DNA from 3 places in the Neobacillus sp. Soil_C_43 genome. Region 1 is predicted to be linked to each of the others. Evidence: riboswitches for the same ligand, from Rfam matches in the RefSeq annotation. Region 1 holds a riboswitch; each other region holds the start of a gene.
The links. A riboswitch is a leader RNA that binds a small molecule or an ion and turns the genes downstream of it on or off. The one in region 1 is predicted to bind cyclic di-GMP.
Positions count from the first base shown of each region.

Region 2: linked by a shared signal. The riboswitch ahead of AC3A54_RS14550 (hypothetical protein) and the one ahead of AC3A54_RS19475 (DUF5667 domain-containing protein) in region 1 are both predicted to bind cyclic di-GMP.
Region 3: linked by a shared signal. The riboswitch ahead of AC3A54_RS06660 (hypothetical protein) and the one ahead of AC3A54_RS19475 (DUF5667 domain-containing protein) in region 1 are both predicted to bind cyclic di-GMP.

Region 1 covers NZ_JBDGJV010000016.1:84,807-89,948, reverse strand. The annotation lists gene AC3A54_RS19475 (DUF5667 domain-containing protein) at 439-1,740, opposite strand; cyclic di-GMP riboswitch class I at 1,823-1,907, opposite strand; gene tagU (polyisoprenyl-teichoic acid--peptidoglycan teichoic acid transferase TagU) at 3,258-4,181, shown strand; gene AC3A54_RS19465 (hypothetical protein) at 4,401-4,550, opposite strand; gene AC3A54_RS19460 (hypothetical protein) at 4,784-5,142, opposite strand, start outside.
Region 2 covers NZ_JBDGJV010000010.1:93,105-98,246, reverse strand. The annotation lists gene AC3A54_RS14575 (hypothetical protein) at 1-181, shown strand, start outside; gene AC3A54_RS14570 (hypothetical protein) at 178-381, opposite strand; gene AC3A54_RS14565 (hypothetical protein) at 503-898, opposite strand; gene AC3A54_RS14560 (MFS transporter) at 1,059-2,255, opposite strand; gene AC3A54_RS14555 (MarR family winged helix-turn-helix transcriptional regulator) at 2,273-2,686, opposite strand; cyclic di-GMP riboswitch class I at 2,870-2,954, shown strand; gene AC3A54_RS14550 (hypothetical protein) at 3,074-3,295, shown strand; gene metH (methionine synthase) at 3,356-5,142, opposite strand, start outside.
Region 3 covers NZ_JBDGJV010000003.1:67,407-72,548, reverse strand. The annotation lists gene fliS (flagellar export chaperone FliS) at 43-423, shown strand; gene fliT (flagellar protein FliT) at 438-785, shown strand; cyclic di-GMP riboswitch class I at 985-1,070, shown strand; gene AC3A54_RS06660 (hypothetical protein) at 1,221-1,535, shown strand; gene AC3A54_RS06655 (glucosaminidase domain-containing protein) at 1,669-2,337, shown strand; gene flgB (flagellar basal body rod protein FlgB) at 2,495-2,887, shown strand; gene flgC (flagellar basal body rod protein FlgC) at 2,893-3,342, shown strand; gene fliE (flagellar hook-basal body complex protein FliE) at 3,355-3,654, shown strand; gene fliF (flagellar basal-body MS-ring/collar protein FliF) at 3,685-5,142, shown strand, end outside.

The sequences.
Region 1 (5,142 bases):
TCCCACCCTATTCCACAAAATAGTAGTTATTTCTCACTGATCGACTTCTTTCATTCTTCCTCCCCTATATCCGATACTAATCAAACGATTAGTTAATAAAAGGGGAAAACCTTGAAAATAGTGGGGTCTTGCTTAGAATTCTTAAAAAAAAATGTCGACTACTGTCTCTTAGTTTTCTATTTCCTTTTATAAAAATGAACTCAAAGTGGTAATGGTAACAATTTTTAAGCAAGGACCGGGAATGGTCACTATTGCTTATCCACTCTCGATGCCCTAGATAAGAATTTACCTAAAGCGCATCACTAATACTTACGTTTATTTCATCCCTTTTGAAATTATATTTTAAACCAAAAAACCACCAGAACCGTCCCCTTGGTTCCCTGGTCCCGAGTAAAAAAATAAGGGTGAGCCAAAAATGGCACACCCAAGCATAAACTATTAATTTCCCTTACCTTTATTGCCCTTACCAGGATCTTCTTTTTCTTTTTCTTTTTCTTTATCTTTATCTTTATCTTTATCTTCTTTTTCTTCAGCCTTAGCTTCTTCTTTTTGTTTTTCTTCGGCTTTTTTAGCTTCTTCTTTTTGTTTTTCTTCAGCTTTTTTGGCTTCTTCCTTTTGCTTTTCTTCCGCTTTTTTCGCTGCTTCTTGTTGCTTTTCTTCAGCCTTTTTCGTTGCTTCTTGTTGTTTTTCTTGTGCCTGCTTTACAGCTTCAGTTTGTTTATCTTCCACTTTTTTAACCGCCGCTGTTTCTTGCCCTTTTTTAGCTTCCTCTTTACCAGCTTCTTCTGTCTCTTCAGCTGCCTCCGTACTTACTTCCTCAACGTCGCCAGCTACTTCTTCTTCAACCTTATCCTTTTTCTTGCCTAATTCCTCCTGAAGCTTTTTCTTCTCACGATCAGCCTTCTCAGCAGAAATGCTTCCATCAGTTAATTTTCCTTCAATATCACTCATTTTTTCAGCAAACTTAGAATCTAACTCTTCAAGCCTGCTCATCTTCTTTTGAAGTTTTTCGAAAGTCTTTTGAACGTTTTTCATGATCGCTTGTTGAGCTTTTGGATTTTCAACCTTTTCTAAAGCGAGTAATAGCGCATCTATGTTATTAGCAAGCTTACTTTCTACTACATCTGTATCCTTTTGTTCAGTAGTACCTTCCGTTTCCTCTGAAGACTCTGTAGAATCTGGTAAATTTTCACCAGCAAGCTCCTGCGTGGCAATCGCATCTTTTAAAAGCTGTTCTGCTTCTTCAGTTTTTCCTTCTGCTAGTAGAACATTTGCTTCTTTAATACGTTCAGCTGCAAAATCAGCTAATAATTGAGCTTCCTCATAGTCATCAAAAGTAAACGCAAGGCGAATCTTTTCTGTCATTACTTTAACAAAATAGAAAAAGTCACCAGGGACAAGGGATGGACTTTCTTCTTGAGTTACATCGGTACTTTCATCTGCTGGTGTTTCTTCTGTAACGGCGTCGTCGGTACTTTCAGTCGCTCCATCTGTAGCTGTTCCCTCTGTTGCCTCTTCCTGATCGGCAGGATCCGTAGTTTCATCTGTTACGGTTGAATCGGTTACAGGATCCGTAGTTCCTTGTTGAACTGTATCTCCTGCTGCAGGATCAACCTGAACCTCATTCTCATCCGCAAATGCTTGTCCACCTCCCATAGAGAAAGTGAATCCTGCCGTTAGAACAGTGGTGGCAAGTACATTGCGGAACTTCCTGGTGAATAAAACTTCTTTTTTTGGCATAAAAAAATCCTCCTAAACTAGTTTTGTAAAGGAAGAATGCAGAAATAGCCCAATATAAAAATTGAGTTTTTTCCATTCTTCACTTGGTAGCCCAGCCATCATAGTAAAAATACCGTAGACCTGTGGCTTTGCGTCTCTACTTTTCAATAGATTTGCCTTTTTCAAATGAGAACAAAATAACTCAATTTATTTGTTCAGCATTATTTAATTTAAATATATATTAAAAATAAGGAATTGTATATCTTTTTTACTATGCAAAACATACACTTCCACATGATAGATTGTGAGTAAATCCCTATATTACAGATCTTAATCTGGATCCATCTAATTATATGCAAGAAACAAGGAGTAGCTATTCTCTAGCAAGATTACGGTCAAATCCTCTGAAATCTTCGGCCGCAAAAACAATACCATGACCTTCTATAATTTACCTCCTATTTTCCTGTTTCCTGATTTATACTAATCTCTTCAAAATCATTTAATTTCTCCTTAATATAGTTATATATCCTTTTCATGGGCTGTACTAATGGAGGAATAACAACAACTATGATTGATCCAAGATGTAGCTTTAGCTGAAAATAATGAGAAAGAGCTCTGTGCAGACAGAGCTCTTTCCTGTTAGAATAATTTCTTTAACCGTTATTTTGTTAGCCTCTTTCTCGGTTGATTCCCCATTTTGATCCAAAAACTATTATCATTGTTATCAATAAAAAATCGAATATTAAAAAGCCTCAAAGGTGTCCAAACTTCTCGAAATGAATAATACGGCATACTTATTACCTACTCATCATTAAATTTAGTAAGACTTTTTCCCTATTAAATCTATAATACATAATTTTCAAAAAACAGTATACGAAAATTCCCTTGAATCTTCTTATTCTAGAACAAAATGTCAAGAAATGGACAAATTTCTCCCTTTATGAAAATGAACTCGAGGTTGTTATTGCGACTATTGTTATGTAAGGACCTTAACTAGTCACCATTGCTCTATCCACTCCCAATTCCCTCAATTTAAACAAAATTCATCACTTTCCCCTATATGTTTTACTATTCAAACGTTTAATTGGAACTGCTAGAATCCGCAAGAATAAAGACTTTCTCCTAGATATCAGATAAAAACTTTGTCGCAGATATAACAGAACTCCCCCCTATCCTTCCCTTAAAAAGAACAATTTTCATGAGAAATGCCTTCTTTCGTCTCTCTACCCCCTTATTCGATACTAATCAGACGATTAATTAACACAGGGGTAAAACCAACTAAATAAAGGACTCTTGGTATAAAATCATTGAGAAGAATGTCGAGGTCTGAAAGCTTCTTTTATGGAAAGGTACTTAATGGAGTGACTGAACCTCTGTCTCCCAGCTTGAAGTCGATCACCCTTACTAACAAAATTGACATAATATCTTCCACAAAGAGATTGATTTATAATAAAAAAGGCCTAATTTGAAAAAATTGTAAAATACTTTCGGACCATATATAATAGTTAAATTAATATACTTCTTGGGGGATTTATCTGATGAAAACTGAAAAAAAGAAGAGAAAATGGCTTAAGGTAACGGGAATTATCTTACTAATTCTCTTTATCGGTGTTGGAGTTTACGCTTATTCTGTCTATCACTCTCTTAAAAATGCGGTAGAAACCATGCACCAACCAATTGAGCGTAAACAATCGGAAAAACGTCAGGAGCCTGTTGAGTTATCGAAGAAGGATCCTTTCTCTGTATTAATGTTAGGAGTAGATGAACGCAAAGGTGATCGTGGTCGTTCAGACTCGATTATTGTGTTAACTGTTAATCCGAACAATCATTCTGTTAAGATGCTAAGTATTCCACGTGATACTAGAACGGAGATCGTTGGAAAAGGGAAAGAGGATAAGATTAACCATGCGTATGCCTTTGGTGGAGTTCCAATGGCCATGGATACAGTAGAAAACTTCCTTGATATCCCAATTGATTATTATGTACAAATTAATATGGAAGGTTTTAAAGATATTGTCGATGCGGTTGGAGGAGTAACCGTTCAAAATGATTTACAATTTACTTCTGGTGGATATGAGTTTCCTAAAGGTGAATTAAAGTTAAATGGTGCGAAAGCATTAAGCTATTCAAGAATGAGACATGAGGATCCAAGAGGTGACTTTGGTCGACAAATGCGACAACGCCAAATTATTCAAGCAGTAATAAAGGAAGGCGCAAGCTTGTCGAGCTTAACTAATTATTCAAATATATTCAAAGCACTTGGGAACAATGTAAAAACAAATCTTACTTTTGAACAAATGTTAAATATCCAAAAGTATTATAAAGACGCAGCAAAAGACATTCAGCAAATGGAAATAAAGGAACAAGGAACTAAAATCAATAAAATTTATTATGGAATTGTATCTACAGAGGAAAAACAGCGAGTACAGAGTGTTTTGAAGAAACAATTAGAGATAGAATAATAAATCACAGGAATAAACCACAGGGGCGGTTCTCGTGGCACAAAAAAATCTTTGATGAAGAAAAAAGCAGCAGATCCGTCCCCTTGGTCTCCGGTCTCCGAGGATTTCTCCTTTTCTACAGGAATACTTTTATGTATAATGGAAATATAATAAATAAGAGAAGTGCGCTAACACTTCTCCCAGCAACCTCAACCGTCAGGGTGGTGGTTGTCAAAAAGCTTATTGTTTGTCTTGAGAACCACCCTTTTGCTTACGACGGCGTAGGGCGGTTTTCTTGTTTTCTAGAACGTTTTTCCGAAAGAAATAAGCGCTCAATTCACGCACAACTCCCTTCAGAACTTCTCTTAGAATTTCAAGAAATGTTTCCATGATTATCACCTCCTTTCCTAAAACAGAAAGAAGATTAACAACCAACCACCCCAACAATATTCAGCTGCAATTTCATTCTATCACTATCCACAACTCTAAAAACCTATCAATCTTCGACAAAATTCGAGGCGAAACCACTGGGACAGTTCTTGTGGCACAAAAAAATCTTTGATGAAGAAAAAAGCCAGCAGAACCGTCCCCCTGACAACCTTCCCCTGGAAACCTTTGGCAATTTATCTTTTAATCCCTTTTACCGTTAAGCACTCTTCTTCCGGCTTCATTTTCACCTGTTTCCATGTTTTTTCACCAACTTTACGAAATTGAGCGATTTCGATGTCTGTTCCATTTGTTAGTGTAAAGAATATAAAATGATAATCAAAGCCATCGGTACCGTGAAAATAAATATGCTTAACATACCCATTTTTTATCGTTGGGTATCTTTTCTGTATCAACTTGCACCAATATCCATATTTAATATCAATAACTGCTTCTGCATCATGCTGCCAAAGATGGTACGGTGCGCATAGAAAATCCTCCGGAAACTGCTGCAAATCTGCAATCCGATACCCTTCTTGTCCGTGAACAAGCTGAA
Region 2 (5,142 bases), on a different contig from region 1:
CGAAGACTTCGTTGACACGGGAGAATTTCTAGATCAGGTTAGTATGACCAGTGAAAATCTTCAGATACTCCGCGACATGATTGCTAAAAATTGGACGATCGTGCAAGAGAAAGAAATGAACCAAGACAAGCAATTACTAAAGATTGAGCTAACCTACAAACCAACATTCAATATTAACTAGCTTACCAAACAAAAAGAACCATCATGTCCGTCCTGGGATTGATGGTTCTTGTGTTTAAATTGGTATAAATGGTCTTTTTTCGTTTTTGTTGCTCTTGTTCTCATATCTGTAAAAACAAATGGGCTTCGCTTTGCTTCTGGATTCATTTTTCCCTCGCGTGACAGTTTTTCACGTAGCTTTTTGGCTGTTGATTTCGCCATTCTCTTCACTCCTTATACCATGTTTATACTATTATATACCAATTATTTAAAGTGTAAATAAAAAAGCAAAATGACCTTTCCAAAATAGTCATTTTGCCCTTTTTAGGTATATGTAGGGAATCTACCTGCAATACCACCTTTTCCAAATCTCTGCAGAGTCTATACAACCGTTGTCATTGCCCCAGCTTCCCTTGCTTTCTCGACATTCATCATCATGGCCACCACCGCCGCCACCACCGTTCCACCATTTGCAAAAATCATCCCACCAATCACCATCGTCATGGTGGTCATCATCATATCGATCGTGATAGCCATCATTATTCCAGCTATATTCATGATAATCAGCAGCTTTATAATCCTTATTGAAAAAGGTGAAAATATTCGCTAGTGAAAAGGTTTGTAAAAATCCGTACTGGGTAATTGATTCAGTAGTATTATCAGAGGCATAGGCAGAAGTAGGAAGCATTATTGCACATACTAATAGCAGGATAAGGACTAAACCCTTTATTGTTTTCAAACTTAGTATACACCTCCTTTTTTGCGAATTCTTTATTATGGTAAAAAATGTTCCTTATAAAGAATATTATTATATTTTACTATTTTTGTAAATGAGTATAATTAGGGGTTGTACAATAAAAAACCCCCCCTATAAATGTAAGGAGGGCAAAACTGACAAATTAATTCTCTTGATTTTTCAATTTTGGTACAGGTGCTTGTTTCTTTGTATGAAGAAAATAATAAAGTACTGCACCGATTAAAATATAGAAAGAACACATGAAATATAACGAGCTATAATCTATTTTAGCAGCAAGTAAGCCAACGACGAAGGAGCCAAGAGCAATACCTGTATCATAGATAGATAAGAAGGTCGCTGTAGCTAAACCTCTTTTTCGAGGTTCGGCATCTTGGATAGCGATGGTTTGGAAGGTAGGAAAAAGTGTTCCCCATCCTAATCCAATCATACCCGCTGATATGAGAAATGTGACTGCACCACTGCTTTGGCTTAAGACAAACATCCCAATTGAGAAAAGCAAAATAGAAGGATAAGAAATAACGTTTGGTCCATAAAGATCAAGCCATTTTCCAGTGAATGGTCTAGATAGTAAAAGAACAATCGCATAGACCACAAAGAAGAGACTAGACACACTAGCCAAATGAATTTCATTTGCGTAGATCGAAACAAATGAAAGAAGGGCAGAATAGACAATCGCTAGGAAGCTTCCGACAATCGAGATAGGAATGGCAGATGTCTCAAATAGATTTTTAAAAGAAAAAGCAGAAGCGGCTTTTGGCTGATCCAGCTGTTCTGAATGATTCAATTTAACACTTAGTCCAGTAATAAGAGAACCGACCGCAACAATGACGCTGAGAATAAATAGGGTGTTTGGCCCCCATTGCTGAATAGCCATCAATCCGACAAATGGTCCTAAAACCATTGCCATATTCGTTGACATGACGAAATATCCCATTCCTTCGCCCCTACGTGAAGCTGGAATGATATTAGCTACAATTGTTCCGACTGCTGTTGTTGCCATACCGAAACCAACACCATGAAGCAGACGAATAACTAGAAAACCGGCGACTGTTTTAGGAATAAAGTAAAGAAGAGAGGCTGCAGAGAAAATAATGAGCGCCGATAAGAGAACTTTCTTATTACTCGCGCGTTCGAGCCACTGTCCAGCAAGCGGACGTGAGATGATGGCGGATAGTAAAAATACGGTTGTCATTAATCCCGCGACAGATGCACTGCTATGTAATTCATCCAACGCATAGGTGGGAAGAGTGACGAGCAGGATATAAAAAGTTAAGAAAAGAAAAAAGTTACTTAAAGATACACTAATAAAATCCTTCGTCCATAATTTGGGTTTGTTCATAGATGTAATGCACTCCTTTATAAAAGCTGCTTTAACCAGCTAGATTGCAATGACAGTAATTCCTCTTGAGATGTTAATGGAAAATGCTGCAGTAATGTCTGGTTGACCTCGTTCACAACACTTTCCCATTCGGGATATAATTTCAATGCTTCTTCTGTTAATTCAATGTACTTTGCCCGCTTGTCTGTACCTGACACCTGTCTAACATAGCCTTGTTTAACGAGGCGTTGGATGGTTCGCGTCATGGGCGGTGCCTCAACAAAAAGATAATCACAAAGTTCTCTCTGTGTTAGCGAGCCTTTGTTTTTTAAAACAAAAATAACGGCCCATTGAGAACCGTATAAGCCCATAGGCTTCAATGCTTCATTGAGTTTGTTAGTGAGATGACGTGAAAGCTGGTGAAGAGTATGGAATAATTCGTGGGTTATCATAAATGCACTCCGTTACTACACATAATTAGTTACCTAGGTAACTATAGTGTATTTATTATTAAATGTCAAGAAATGTTCACAGGGGCATAAATGCTCATAAATTGTTAAAAAAATCAATTTTTTTGTAAAAAATTGACGAAAAACATTGAATTGTTCCTAGTTAGATTTTACTATTAAGGTATACAGTGAAAAAGGCAAACTTTTTGAAAAAAAAGGACGCAAAGCCACGAGTCTAAGGTCATATGACTATGATAGTCGGGTTGCCAAAAAGAACGGAATCTAATGTTTGAATAAAACTTCTACGGCATTACGGTTTGTTAGTCCCCCTCTTTTTGGAGGCTTTTTATTCGTTGAAAAAAACATAAAAGGATGGGTGGAAAATTGAAGGTGTTTTTTGGTTCTATTGAATATTTTGAGAAGGAAATCATGAGTTTTGCCAAAAAGAGAAGTTACATTAATTTGGCACGTGAAGAAGTGATGGAGATTTACTCCGAATTAAAAGATGAATTAATGAATGAATTTATATGTGAGGATCACATAAAAAAAGAGTGCATAAATAATCTTAATCTTGCAAGTCAAAGATTCTTACATAAATATCAGGCTGTGTAATGATGAACCATATGTAAAAAGAGTGACTAAAAAATAGTCACTCTTTTTACATTGAGATGATTATCTTAACACATTAAAATATCTCGCTTCTGGATGGGCAAACACCATCGCAGAAACCGAAGCTTCTGGTTCCATCATACAACCATCTGTTAATTGGATTCCAATTTCTTCAGGCTGAATTAATTTAAACAACTTTTTCTGGTCTTCTAAATCTGGGCAGGCCGGATATCCGAAGGAGAAACGTTGTCCCTGATACTTAGCAGCAAATCGGTCCTGCATGGAAAAATCAAGTGGATCCGGGAAGCCCCAGCGGTCGCGTATTTGACGGTGAATTAATTCAGCAAAGCCTTCTGCAGTCTCGAGTGCTAATGCCTGGAGAGCATGGCATTCCAGAAAACGACCGGCAGACTTGAATTCATCCGCTTTTTCGCGAATCCCTCTACCGGCTGTTACGGTAAAGAAGCCAACATAATCCATTACACCACTGTCAACCGATTTTAAGAAATCAGCTAAACAAAGATGTGGCGCGGAATCCTGACGTGGGAAATCAAAAGTTTCTATAACTTGATCATGATTTTCAGGATTATAAATATAAATCTTATTTCCGTCTGACTGTGCCGGAAAGAACTGATAAACAGCATTCGGTGTAATCCAATTTTCACGATTTGCATCAGCTAGCAGTTGGTCTACAACCTCTTTTACTTTTACTGCTTTTTCATCCTTTTCAGCAAGCAAGTTAGCAACCTTCCCCTTAACACCGAGATGATGTCCAATCAGCATCTGCATATTGATGTATGGCTCAATATGAGATAAGGAATAGGTTTTTAAAATGTGCCTTTTTGTATCCATTGGCGTAAAGACTGGTGCCTCTGTGGATATAGCCGGCTTCACTTTCACTGCAACAGATCCTGTAGAGCGGACAGGTAACTCTCTTGGTACCTCTAATGCAGCAAGCTTTTCAGCCTTCTCATCCAACAGCTTTTGGTGTTCCTCCTGGTTTTGCAGTTGGTTTGCCAGTGATAATCCATTCATCGCATCCTTAGCGTAAAGCACAAGTCCATCATATTCCTTAGCAATCTTCGTATCGGTAAACTTACGGGATAGTGCAGCACCGCCAACTAAGATAGGGAGTGAGATGCCAGCATCCTTCATATCTTGAGCCGTTAACACCATTTGCTGTGCTGACTTAACTAGTAAACCGGATAATCCAACCATGTCTGGTTTTTCCCTAAGAATAGCTTGAACTAAATCAGTTGGATTCACTTTAATCCCGAGGTCTATCACATCATAGCCATTATTACTCAGTATAATGTCAACAAGGTTTTTACCAATATCATGGACGTCACCTTTTACAGTAGCTAATATAATTTTGCCCTTTGAGGCAGACACATCGCCTTTTTCCATATGCGGCTCTAAATGAGATACCGCTGCTTTCATCACTTCTGCACTTTGCAAAACTTCAGCCACAATCAATTGATTATCATTAAATAGTCGCCCAACTTCTTTCATACCATTCATTAACGGTCCATTAATGATATCAAGCGGAGCAGGATAGCTTTCCAGCGCCAAATCCAAATCTGGTAATAATCCTTCTTTCGTGCCCTCCACGACATAATAGGCGAGACGCTCTTCTAAAGTCATGTTTGGAACCGTGCTCTTCGCTTCTTTCTTTTTACCACGGTAAAACTCTGTAAAAACAGCTAACGTCTCATCAGTTGTTTTAAATAACAAATCCTCCGCTAATGTAACTTCTTCCTTAGAAATGGAGGCAAAGCGCTCCAACTTTTCCGTATTTACAATGGCGTAATCCAAACCAGCCTGTGTACAGTGATAAAGGAATACCGAAT
Region 3 (5,142 bases), on a different contig from region 1:
TTTTATAGACGAAAATGTGTGAATGAAAAAGGAGAAATAATTATGGGTCTAAATAATCCTTATCAAACTTATCAAAAACAAGCTGTCACAACTTCAAGACCAGAAGATCTTACCTTCTTGTTATATCAAGGAGTAGTCAAATTTATTCGATTATCTAAATCAGCTCTAAAAAATAACAACTTTGAAGATAGCAATAACTATAATTTAAGAGCACAGGATATTTTAAGTGAATTAATGATAACCTTAAAAAAAGAATATAGTGTAGCGGAACAATTACTTACTATGTATGATTATATGAAATCCCGGTTAATCGAAGCGAATCTTAATAAGAATTCGGAAATACTAGATGAAGTTGAAGGATTCGCTGTCGAATTATCGGATACCTGGTCAACTGCAATGAAACAAGCCAAAATAAAAAGCTAAGGTCTGAGATAAAAATGGAAGAAATACTAAAAAGTATTTATGAAGTAACACTAGAGATGTGCAGTTCCTTAAAAGAAGAAAATTATGAGGAATTTGAAAAACTACTTAATGACAGACAGGCATTAATGAGTAGAGTGGATGCGCAAAAAAACCACGAAAAGAATTATGTATATACTTCAAATGAGCAGCAATTGTTAAAAGACACTTACTTGTTAGATCAACAAATGGCACCTCTATTAGATGAAAATCTCAAAGAAACAAAAAACCTTATTAATCAGCAAAAGAAGCAAAAACTTGTCTCTCAACAATATAGGACTTATAGTAAGCAAACAAATGGAATTTTTTTAGATTCTAAAAGGTAAAAAAGTCATAGATCGAGTCATAAAAATTTGAATAAATGACAATTTATGACATGATTCTTAATAAATCTACGTAATATTCTATAATTTAGGACTAAATACCCAGTAGATTCGACAAAAATGGGAAAATGGTCGGATATTCGATATTGTTAAAACATTCTATTATTTGATTAGAGATTATTTAGATACTAAAAACATTGAATCTCGATCAAGGCAAAACTGATGAAAATCAGTGGCGCAAAGCTAAAGGGGCTAAGGAGAAAATCACTATGCCAGCCAGCTGCCAAAAGATAGGGTGTTTTACCTAGGTATAAAATGTCTACAAAGGTATAGGACTTCTATACCCAACTGAAAGATATTTTTGTCTGTTAACCCCCCTTCAAAAAGGCGGGGTTATTTTTATATTCTTTAACATTCAGTTAAGGAGAGGAAAAAAGAATGTTCCTGCAACAAATTAAAACAGACGAACGTGCTAATAGTAAGATTTTAAATTTAATGGAATTTAAAAAGAAGAAACCATTTTTCAAGCATCCAATTAAAATAACGCTTGGATACCCAATCAATCGGTCCTACTTTATTGTGAAAAATGTAGTTTATATGGGGAAACAAATTCTGGCAATGAAACAAGAACATGATACCAATACGATTGTCCTAGTTGAAGGGAAAATTGAAAATGGTCAGCTAACATGCATTTCAATGCTTACGGAAGAATGTTTAGGTGATGTAAGCAAGATTTTAGAAGGTGCAATTTAATGCAATCGTATTTAAAATGTTGTCAAGTTTGACACATACTTGTGCGTGACCACGGATGCATTAATCGTAGTCACGCTTCTTTTTCGCTATGGACTTAGCAGAATATAAAAATGAAGAAGAAAGGAGCTTTCCATTGAAAATAGGTGATGATTGGTTTACCAAAACTATGTTAACTAGTACATTGTCCCGTAATGAAAAATTAACTTCACAAATGGGGACGACTAATTCTGAATTTGCAAACCTTTTTACATCGGTTTTAAATGAAATGATGAATGGCGATGCACCATCTTCCATCCAACCCACGTTTCCTTCCTTTATAGAAAACATGACCTTTACCAATGAAAATTCAAATATGGGAATGGATTCGTTTGCGGCTAACTCAGGAGAATCTTTACGATTTCAATCCATAAGTGCTGAAAAAATTAATCAAGGGCTTGGCGGAAAATTGCAAGGGATGGGACAAACATTTATTCAAGCTGGACAAAGATATAATGTTGATCCAGCATTATTGGCAGCGATTGCTCAACATGAAACGGGTAATGGAACATCAAAAGCAGCCAATGTTAAAAATAACATCGCTGGAATGATGGGGAAAAATGGGTTAAGATCCTATTCCTCTATTGAAGAAAGCATTATGGATATGGCTCGAAATATAAGTAAGAATTATCTTGGAATGGGGCTAACAAGCATAACTAAAATTGCTGGAAAATATGCCCCTGTTGGTGCAGAGAATGACCCTACTAATCTGAATAATCATTGGGTTACAGGCGTGAGTAAGTTTTTTGGCCAGTTAAAAGCTTGATATTCAAATAATGTTCCTATAACACACTTTTACTATGTAAAAAAAGTGTAGATTTAAATACCTTTTTTATAGTATATTGATGATTGAATGTTAATAATTTTGTTGATATTTATCGAAAAATGTCAAAGTTTTATAGGTGGAAAGGAGGAGGAGAAAGTTGACTAATATTAACCTCCTACAAAAGGCATTAGATGCTTCTAGTTTACGCCAACAGGTGATTTCTAATAATATATCAAATGCTGAAACACCTGGATATAAAGCCAAACAAGTAGTTTTTGAGGATATATTGAAAAAACACTTAACTAATCAAACAAATTTTGAAGGAAATCGTTCCGATGCCCGCCATTTGGTCATTGGAAGACCATCCATTATTCCTTCACCAAGCGTTGTTGAGAATACGAACACCGTCATGCAAAACAGCGGGAACAACGTAGATATTGATGAAGAAATGACTCGCATGGGAAAAAATTCACTCTGGTATTATACACTTACGGAACAAATTAACAGTGAATTTCAACAATTATCAATAGCGATTAAAGGAAGGAGTTAAAGAACATGTTCGATTCGTTAAATATTAGTGCATCTGCCTTGACCGCACAACGTCTACGAATGGATGTTGTCTCTTCCAATATTGCGAATGCAGAATCGACAAGAGGAACTTTTGTAAATGGAAAATGGGAACCCTACCGACGAAAAATGGTGATGATGGAACCAAGAGAGAAATCATTTAATCAAGTTTTACAAGGGGCAATGGAAAAACAATCACAATCCCAACTCCAAGGAGTTAGAGTTTCAGGCATAGTTAATGAAAAGACACCATTCAAAATGGTTTTTGACCCATCAAATCCTGATGCGAATGCGGATGGCTATGTCATGATGCCAAATGTTGACCTTTCAAAGGAAATGATAGATTTATTGGCTGCCTCAAGAGCATATGAAGCGAATGTCACTTCATTTAATACTGGAAAATCAATGATGTTAAAGGCTTTAGAAATAGGCCGTTAGGGGGAAACATAAATGAACGTTTCTGGTATAAATAGTGGACTAATCAAAATTAATCAAAATCCTATTCAAAATGTGGAATCAAGTTCGACTCCAAACACGTTTTCGGGCGTACTTAAAGGGTACCTGGAAAACGTCGATACAACAGTAAAGCAAGCCTCTGATTTAACCGTCAAAGCTGCGGCAGGGGAAATTGATAATATACATGATGTAACCATTGCATCACAAAAGGCGAAGGTTGCTTTAGAACTAACCGTTACTATTAGGGACAAGGCAGTAGAGGCTTACCAAGAAATGATGCGGATGCAATTTTAAAGAATGATAGAAAGCTAGGCAGGGTGAGAAATGAATCGATCATGGATAGATCAACTTAAACATACAGGAGAGCTATTTGGCAGTTGGTGGAACTCCAAAAGTTCAAAACAAAAAGGACTCATCATAGGGACATTTTTATTTCTTTTAGTTGCCCTTTCTACCTTTATCTTCTTTGCGTCACGACCTCAATATGTACCATTATACACAGGTCAATTATCCCAAAGGGAAGTTGGAGACATAAAAGCAGAATTGGACAAGGAAGGCTACACAGAGTATAAACTTTCCGACACGGGAACAAGTATAGAAGTGCCAAAAAAAGATGCACCAGATCTATTAGTTAGTCTTGCCTCTCAAGGGTATCCAAAAGACAACAAAATTAACTACGATATTTTTGGTCAAAATCTTTCTTTTGGAGCAACTGACAGACAGTACGATATTCTTGAACGTGAAGCGATGCAAAATCAAGTAGCTGAAGTGATTAAACATGTGGCTGGAATTAAAAATGCGGAGGTCATTGTGACCTTACCTGAAAATTCAGTGTTCATTCAACAAGGAGATGAACAAAAAGCAAGTGCTTCAGTAATGGTAGAAGTGGAACCGGGTGAAAAACTAAGTTCCCAACAAATAAAGGCTTTATATACGCTAGTTTCCCGCAGTGTCCCTAACTTGCCGGTAGAAAACATCACTATTATGAATCAGTATAGCGAGACATTGGCACTGGCGGATCCTGAAGATGATGACCAAGCTTTGGATAAATATGATGAACAACGCAAGGTGCAGCAAGATGTTGAACGGGATATTCAGCAAGATCTTCATAGTTTATTAGGTAACATACTTGGAACGGATAAAGTATTCGTTCACACGTTTGTAAAGATGAATTTTGATAAAGTCAAAACAGAAGAAAAATTAGTTAAGCCTACCGATGATAATAATAACGGAATTGCAATCAGTTCAGAAAAAACCTCCAAGTCTTACAATGGAACGGGTTCAAATCCTGGCGGGGTAGTTGGAACAGGTGAAACCGATGTTCCTGGTTATGTTGGGACTAATTCAGGTGGCGATAGCAATTATGAAGAGTCTGAAAATAGGGTCAATTATGAGGTTAATAGAATCAATAACGAAATCATAAAAAGTCCGTATCAAATAGAGGATATTACTATCAATGTTGGTGTAGAGCCGGATTCTGCTAAAGCCAATACATTATCAAAAGCCACACAAGATAATATCAGAAATATTGTGGCTAATACGGTACGTACGGCACTGGGGCATCCAAATTTAAGCCAAAAAGAAATTGATCAGCGGATCACTGTTTTTCCTCATTCATTTGCAAAGAATACTGCTGTGGAAAGTGCATCTGCACAAAATTGGCTGTTAATCGGCGCTTCAGTTGCTGGAGGACTCCTATTACTTGGAGGACTAACATGGATGTTATTACGTAGAAGAAAACAGAAACAAGAGGAAATGGAAGAAGAACTTGATTTATCTACA